2 linked regions of the Microbulbifer sp. A4B17 genome follow. The main gene of each other region encodes a partner of the protein of the gene in region 2 in a complex. Links are inferred from orthologs where the notes say so. Each region holds a gene or a part of one and is shown on either strand. Other genes may lie near its edges.

Region 1 (3,429 bases), 2.0 Mb from region 2 along the record:
TTCATCTCTTCGATAGCTTTGCGTGCTTCATCGTCGTTAGGCATTTCTACGAAACCGAAGCCTTTAGAGCGGCCAGTCTCACGGTCGGTGATAACAGTAGCCCGAGAGATCTCTCCGAATGCACCGAAAGCTTCGTGCAGGTCGTCAGAGGTTACCGCGTAGGCCAGATTTCCAATATAGATATTCACAAAAGGTTCTCACTAGGTGTGTGGGCTGTCGTGCAGTCACAAATGGATAACCAGCTCCACCAGATTAACCATTTGAGATTGGCCCTTTCGGAGAAACTCCTGGGCCAATTCAGTAAGGCGCGTTGCCTAAAATCCATATCAAGCGCCACAATGTGGAACTTTATATGCCTTATAGCTCGCCTTTTCAACAGTAATAGACGCAATTAACCGCCTTATTCTGCTTTAAGTAAATAAAGAGCGCCTTTATAGACGCAACTTTATATACAACAATTATTTCCGTTTCATGGATAGGAAGAATTCATCATTTGTCTTGAAATCTTTCAATTTATCCACTAGGAATTCAGTCGATGCCACATCTTCCATATCGTGTAACAGCTTACGTAAAATCCACACGCGCTGTAGCTCGCCCTCTGGCATTAACAACTCTTCCCGGCGAGTGCCGGATCTGCGCACATTAATGGCTGGATATACGCGTTTTTCAGCAATCTTGCGATCCAGCTGCAATTCCATATTACCAGTACCTTTGAACTCCTCGAAAATCACTTCGTCCATTTTCGAGCCGGTATCGATAAGCGCAGTAGCAATAATAGATAGACTTCCGCCTTCTTCAATGTTTCGCGCAGCACCAAAGAAGCGCTTCGGACGCTCTAAGGCGTGGGCATCAACACCACCGGTTAATACTTTACCGGAGCTAGGAACTGTTGTGTTGTAAGCGCGAGCCAAGCGGGTGATAGAGTCGAGCAAGATAACCACATCTTTCTTGTGCTCTACCAGGCGCTTGGCTTTTTCAATTACCATTTCCGCTACTTGTACGTGACGCGCCGGTGGCTCATCAAAAGTAGAGGCAACAACCTCACCCCGCACGGAGCGCTGCATTTCTGTCACTTCCTCAGGGCGCTCATCAATCAGCAATACGATCAAATGGCATTCTGGATTATTGCGCGTAATGGCTTGCGCCATATTTTGCAACATAATCGTTTTACCCGCCTTCGGCGGCGCAACAATCAAACCGCGCTGGCCTTTTCCGATCGGAGCAACAAGATCAATAATACGACCAATCAGGTCTTCGGAGGAGCCGTTTCCGCACTCGAGGGTGAGGCGATCGTTGGGGAAGAGAGGAGTGAGGTTTTCGAAAAGAATTTTGTTACGTGCGTTTTCCGGTTTGTCAAAATTAATTTCGTTAACTTTTAATAAAGCAAAATATCTTTCGCCTTCTTTCGGTGGGCGAATCTTTCCGGAAATTGAGTCGCCCGTACGTAAATTAAATCGGCGAATCTGACTTGGAGATACATATATATCATCCGGTCCCGCGAGATAAGAGGAGTCAGCAGAACGCAAAAATCCAAAACCGTCTTGAAGGATTTCTAATACGCCGTCGCCATAAATATCTTCACCGCTTTTGGCGTGTCGCTTGAGAATATTGAAAATAATATCCTGCTTGCGAGAACGGGCCAGGTTTTCCAGGCCCATGCCTTTGGCTATTTCAATCAACTCTTCAATGGGTTTGGTTTTTAATTCGGAGAGATTCATACCAATTGCTTATTAATGTTTCTGTTGTCATTTGGCGCGGACACGCCTGAAATTTTGAGGAGGGGTTTGATAATTAGAGATTAGCTCGTCTATTTACCCGAAACACCTAGGTACCTTTTTCTACCAAGACCACAGTACTCAGTAAACTTATGCTCTCCATAATCAATTTATGGAGCATTATCAGAACAAGTTCAACTCGAGGAGTATACGCACCGGGGATGGTCAGGGACCCTGTGGAGGGGCGTTTTGTCAGCTCGTCTCACTTAATTCAAGACCGCTGAACTATTTCAGAATTACAGCCAGTATAACGGGTGTTTCCCATCCTGCAAAGAAATTTACCCCTTTGCAGGATAGAAACGACAGTCTTACAGCTGGCTGTCGATAAATTCAGTCAGCTGTGCGCGGGACAATGCGCCGACTTTAGTGCCTTCTACATTGCCACCCTTGAACAACAGTAGTGTGGGGATACCGCGGACATTATATTTTGCCGGGCTCTCTTTGTTGGCATCAACGTCTACTTTTACGATCTTCAACTTATCGCCGTAGTGGCCAGCCAGGTCTTCCAGCACTGGAGCGATCATCTTGCACGGGCCGCACCACTGTGCCCAGAAGTCTACCAGCACAGGGCCTTCAGCTTTGAGAACTTCTGCTTCGAATTCAGCGTCAGATACGTTGATGATTGAGTGCTCGCTCATATTGCATTCCTGTTCTTTAGTTTCTCGATGCGAGGGCACAGCCAACGCATCTTCTCACGGTCACAGCAGTGGTTTTACAGCTGCGATGCACCATTGCCCTCAAAATTGGGGCGCAAAATGGGATTTCAAGTCTCTCCTGCCAACAGACTTACGTCTGTTCCAGGAAACGCTGCAGGACCTCATCGATATAGTCAAAGCCAAAAGCACTGGCGGCAATTCGCTCGTCTAAACACTCCACAAGCTCCATAGCTATCAGAGTGGGCCACTGTTTTTGCAGTTCAGACAGTGGCAACCCGGTGTAATGTGTAAAAGTCTCGCTGGGAACCCCCCCCACTAGGCGAAGGGTATTCATCAGAAACTCCAGCGGCAAATCCTCACTCTCAACCTGATCAGTATGGGGTTCAGATAAAGCGCTGTGCAGCAACCCTGGTTGCTGCCTGCCAATGGACAGGTAATCCTTCGGTGTGCGAGTACGTCGACTGCGCAAAATTTGTCCACTTTCCACCAGAGTCACCTTGCCATGAGCACCGGCACCAATACCCAAATAGTCTCCGAAAGACCAGTAGTTAATATTGTGGCGGGACTCGAGTTGGGATTTACTGTAAGCCGACACCTCGTAGCGGCAATAACCCTCCGACGCGAGCAGTTCTCGCCCACTGCCCTGCATACTGGCAATCATCTGCGAGCCGGGGGTAACCGGCGGCGCACTGTAAAATGCCGTGTTTGGCTCAATTGTTAGCTGGTACCAGGAGATATGCTCTGGGGCCAGGGAAATTGCCCGACGCAAATCATTGAGGGCTTCCTCTTCAGTCTGTTTGGGCAATCCGTGCATCAAGTCGAGGTTAATATTCTCAAAGCCTGCTCGGCGCGCCATTGCCAGAGCACTCTCGGCCTCTTCACCGCTGTGAATACGTCCCAGCTGCTGCAATTGGTTGGAGTCGAAACTCTGCACTCCAATGGACAGGCGGTTAACCCCGACAGCCCGGTAGCCGGTGAACTTGGCCTGTTCAAAAGTG
Region 2 (4,787 bases):
GGCAGTACAGATACCACTTCGGCAACAACACCGAAATCTTTCAGCTTGAGTTCCAGCAGGCGCGACAGTGCTTCCAGGGACTCCCTGGAGAAGCCGGCCTTCTTATTTTGGTCCGCGGGATCGAGAAGACCCAACGGCGGCAGGGTTCCGGTAACTGGGCCACTTTTGAAAAGCTCCCGCTGTTTTTCCTTTGCCGCCCTGGGGCTCTGCTTGGGCTTGGGCGCAACTGGTTCGATCTTCGGGGGAATTCGCTTAGCAACTCGCTGCTTCTCTTCTTCCACGGCGGCCTTGCGCACCACTATCGCTTCCCGGGCAGCTCTCTGCTCATTGCGTTTTTGGCGCCAGCGCTGATAGAGGCTACCCAACAAAGCAAACAGGCCCAATACATTCTTGCCAATCGCCTCGGCCAATTTGAGCCACGACAAACCGGTAAATACAGTTACACCGATAGCAAATATTGCCAGCAGCAGAATGGTTGCCCCTACATAGCCGAGGCTTGAGCCCAGTGCAGACGCCACAGCACTGCCAATGATACCTCCATTGGTGAACGGCAAAGGGTTTTCTGCGGGATCAAAACACAGAGTTGCAATTGCCGCCCCGCTGACAAGCAGCAGCATCAGGCCAAAAACCCTCAAAGCAAATAGAGGCAAATGAAAACGAGCATTGCGGTCGCGAAGGATGTGATAGGCGCGCAGGCCAATCAGCAGGGGGAACAGGTAAGCCATCCACCCCAACAGAGACAAACACACATCTGCCAACCAGGCACCGGCCGGACCAATGGCATTGTGCACCTGCTGGGAGCTGCCAGTTTGCGACCAGCCCGGATCTTCTGCACTGAAGCTTAACAGGCTGATGGCGAGTAACAGCGCACCAGCCAACAAACTGATCAGGGCACCTTCGCGAACGAGTCGGGCGATCAGTGAGTCTGGCAATGCATTACTCTCTGCAGGGCTTTTTTCAGTTGCGCTTTCGGCCTTCAATGGCTTACCTCGATAATTCTGTACTTTTTTATGTCCACTTGTATTCGCCAGGGATTATTGGGGACTCAAATCTCCAAACCCTGAGACAAAATTCTGTCTTGCTTATAGAAGAAAGCAACTCCACCTAAACATTTTACAATTTACGCTTTCAGATTGCGCCTTACGAGCCCTAACACACACTGTATTTTTGTTGTTTGATGGCAGTATCGGAAAACCTGGAGAACCTGGAGCTTTTCCTAACCACTATTCTCTTCTAAATTTATCGGTTTGTACGTGCGATAGATGCAATTTGGAATCATCATTGAGATATCCTGCCCGGAATCCTCCCAGCAAACTTCATCAATGATCGCCTGGGTAACCCTCTCACGAAGGTAATTGTTCAAAACTTCCAATTTATACTGATCTCCGCCCAGCTCAGCCTTCAGCTTGTCGTGGGTGCTATCCCGGTAATAGGTTCTGGATACCAGCTCTATTTGTTTAAAGCCTGCATCGATAAGCAATTGCAGCACCTGATCTTCCCGCAAGAAGAATCGGTCAAAGAGTAGCGATTCCCTATGTGTCAGGTATGACAACTTTCTCTTTTGGGCACACAATAAGTCCTGGACCCCGGCAGAAGTTGGCATTAAGTCCCAAATTAACAGGGGTCCTCCCGGTTTGAGAACCCGATACCCCTCCTGAAGCACCAGAGGTTGATCTCTATAGGGCACTTCGTGCAAGCCCATTTTGATGGCAACAGCATCAAATAATTCACTGGGATATGGCAGGTCCCGCCCATCTCCAATAGTGATATCCGCAGCGAGTAACTGAACATCTGGATCAAGCTTTTCAAGCTGAGAAAGGTGGGAATCACACAGGCTACATTGAATAACAATGCCCTGTGCCCGGGCAAACTTAAGCAGATAACTGCTCAGGGCCCCTCTCCCACACATCAGATCGAGGACTCGGCAGCCGTCACCGAGCCCCAGCGCCATGGCAAATTTTTCAAACTCTTCAGGCTTCCCCTCACAGGTGACAGCCCCATCTGCTTTACCACCGTATCCATCAGAAACAATCTCGCATCGAACTTGCAGATTGAGCGAGGTGAACAGATCGAGCAGGTGCGGAGGGCCGTGTAAACTGGCCCGGTGATCCCCATTCGGCTCCAGGTCAACGGAAAAGCGCAGCGAGTAACTATCGTCAATAATTTCAGACACGAAAGCCTGGGCTTCCTCACTTAAGGTCAAGAAGGTTTTAGGATGCCCCAACTGTTCCTGTTTCAAATTTATGGGTATGAACTTTCTCTTGTAGCGCATATCGATCCTCAATTTTTAAGGGGTCTAAGGATCTGCTTGAAGGGAAAATGTCCCTGGGCAGCTGTCACAATTCCTGCCACTCCCACAATCAGTAATTTTAATTCGTAACACCATATTCCTCCCAAAAAGACCCAGCAGTCCGCTCATAAAAAGTGGAACTTTTTATTATATTTCAAGATCTTACGATCAATGTTTAGAGACAAAAGCAGCTTCAGCTGCGGGCTTGATCAGGTTGAATAGACACTATCAATCGAAGAAATTAAGGCAAACTATTTCGCCGAATGGTAAATATCGCCTATTATATCGCCCAATTTAATAGTCTCGCCTGATCAAAAAATGGACGGGCATATGGACTCCCAGTCTATTGGGTAAATTTCGCAAATTGAGAGTTTTAAAGAGTACTTCATGAGCAATAAGCATCATCGACTGATCATCCTCGGCTCAGGCCCCGCCGGCTATACGGCAGCGATTTACGCTGCCCGCGCAAACCTGAATCCAGTTGTTATCACTGGTATGCAGCAGGGTGGCCAGCTGACCACTACCACTGAAGTGGAAAACTGGCCAGGCGGTATTCCGGAACTTCAAGGTCCGGATCTGATGGTGCAAATGCAACAACACGCAGAGCGATTTGAAACAGAAATCATCTTCGATCACATCGAATCGGTTGACCTCAAAGAGCGCCCGTTCACCCTGAAAGGTAACGAAACCTACACTTGCGACTCTCTGATTATTGCCACCGGCGCCTCTGCTCAGTACCTGGGCCTCCCTTCCGAAGAGGCTTTCCAGGGTCGCGGCGTCAGCGCCTGTGCAACCTGTGACGGCTTTTTCTATCGCGACCAGAAAGTTGCTGTTGTGGGCGGTGGTAACACCGCTGTTGAGGAAGCTTTGTATCTCTCCAATATCGCCAGTGAAGTGACCTTGATTCACCGTCGCGACGAGCTGCGTGCAGAGAAAATCCTTCAGGACCGCCTGATGGATAAAGTGGAAAACGGCAATATCAACGTTTGCTGGCACAATACCCTGGACGAGGTTCTCGGGGATGATAATGGTGTAACCGGAGTGCGCCTGCGCAGCACCAAGGATGACTCCACCCAGGAACTGGACGTCTCTGGCGTATTTATTGCTATCGGTCACAAGCCAAACACAGGTATCTTTGAAGGCCAGCTTGAAATGAATGGTGGTTACCTCATTGTGGAGAGCGGCCTGAATGGCAATGCCACCCAGACCTCTGTTCCCGGTGTATTTGCCGCAGGTGACGTATCCGACCATATTTACCGCCAAGCTGTGACTTCTGCGGGTACCGGCTGTATGGCCGCCCTGGACGCCGAGCGCTTCCTCGACGCCGAGAAGTAACCTGAACCCCCGGGCAGAAGTATCTCTGCCCGGCCCACCCTTATACCGACAGGAGTCAGATCGTGGCAGGGAACACCCAAAGCCGCCTGATGTGGCTCGACCACACCGTTGTCGATTTCCCCCCTACTGAATTTGCACTGGATGACCCAAACGGCCTGCTAGCCGCCGGTGGAGGCCTGACCCCCGAGTGGCTTGTTGAGGCCTATCAAAGGGGTGTCTTCCCCTGGTATTCAGATGACCAACCTATCTTGTGGTGGAGCCCCTCTCCTCGCTGCGTGGTTATCCCACGAAACTTTCGTATTGGCCGCACTTTGCGCAAAGTGTTGCGCCGAGGAACCTTCTCGGTCACCTTCGACCAAGCCTTCCCCGAAGTGATCGAGGCCTGCCGCGAGCCCCGGGCGGATGAAGCCGGCACATGGATCACCGATGAGATGTGCGAGGCCTATATCGATATGCACCATCAGGGATTCGCCCACTCAGTGGAGGTTTGGCGCGGTGGTCAGCTGGTTGGGGGACTCTATGGTATTGCCCTGGGACGGGTATTTTTTGGTGAGTCCATGTTTCACCGGGAGACAGACGCCTCAAAAGTCGCTTTTGTCCACCTCGTTCGGCAATTAGAATTGTGGGGCTGTCCATTGATCGACTGCCAGGTGAGTAACCCTCATCTCAGCAGTCTTGGAGCAGTGGAGATGTGTCGTAAGGATTTCGAACAGCTGCTGGCAGACGGTGTTAAACAGCCGCACTTCCCGCAGCCCTGGAAGCTTTCGTGGACTTATGGGTAAATACTCTCAGCTGGATTCAGTGCGCCTACTGGCCACCCTGCCCCACCCGTGCGGCTACCTGCCGGACCGGGAGGCCACCACGGTGTTTGTCGACCCCCAAACCGAGGTGGACCAGAGGCTTTATAACCGCCTCTCAGAGCTGGGATTCCGTCGCAGTGGTGCCTACCTGTATCGCCCCCAGTGCGCGACCTGTCGTGCCTGCGTGCCGGCTCGCGTGCCAGTGAGCCTGTTTGTCCCCGATCGCAACCAGCGCCGCTGCTGGAAACGCAATAAGGACCTGGACATATTCCATATCGAATCCATCGATACGGATGAACACTACGAACTCTACGCACGCTACATCGAGCAGCGCCATGCAGATGGGGAGATGTATCCGCCGA

The links.
Region 1: the proteins of trxB (region 2) and trxA are in contact, whole or in part, in a crystal structure (PDB 1F6M), measured with the Escherichia coli proteins. The link is inferred for Microbulbifer sp. A4B17 from one-to-one orthologs.

What each region holds. Positions count from the first base shown.
Region 1 is NZ_CP029064.1:242,629-246,057, reverse strand. The notes cover bases 749-3,429. They hold trxA (thioredoxin TrxA), read right to left. Parts: upstream 2,414-3,429; coding sequence 2,084-2,413; downstream 749-2,083. Other genes in these bases: hemW (radical SAM family heme chaperone HemW), read right to left, coding at 2,562-3,429; rho (transcription termination factor Rho), read right to left, coding at 749-1,718. Also shown: BTJ40_RS01205 (RNA-binding protein), read right to left, coding at 1-188; more of rho, read right to left, coding at 459-748. UniProt on the Escherichia coli protein: Participates in various redox reactions through the reversible oxidation of its active center dithiol to a disulfide and catalyzes dithiol-disulfide exchange reactions.
Region 2 is NZ_CP029064.1:2,244,063-2,248,849, reverse strand. What follows is about bases 1,813-4,651. They hold trxB (thioredoxin-disulfide reductase), read left to right. Parts: upstream 1,813-2,677; coding sequence 2,678-3,625; downstream 3,626-4,651. Other genes in these bases: BTJ40_RS10115 (arginyltransferase), read left to right, coding at 4,400-4,651; aat (leucyl/phenylalanyl-tRNA--protein transferase), read left to right, coding at 3,715-4,407; BTJ40_RS10130 (methyltransferase domain-containing protein), read right to left, coding at 1,813-2,272. Also shown: BTJ40_RS10135 (DNA translocase FtsK), read right to left, coding at 1-980; more of BTJ40_RS10130, read right to left, coding at 1,217-1,812; more of BTJ40_RS10115, read left to right, coding at 4,652-4,787.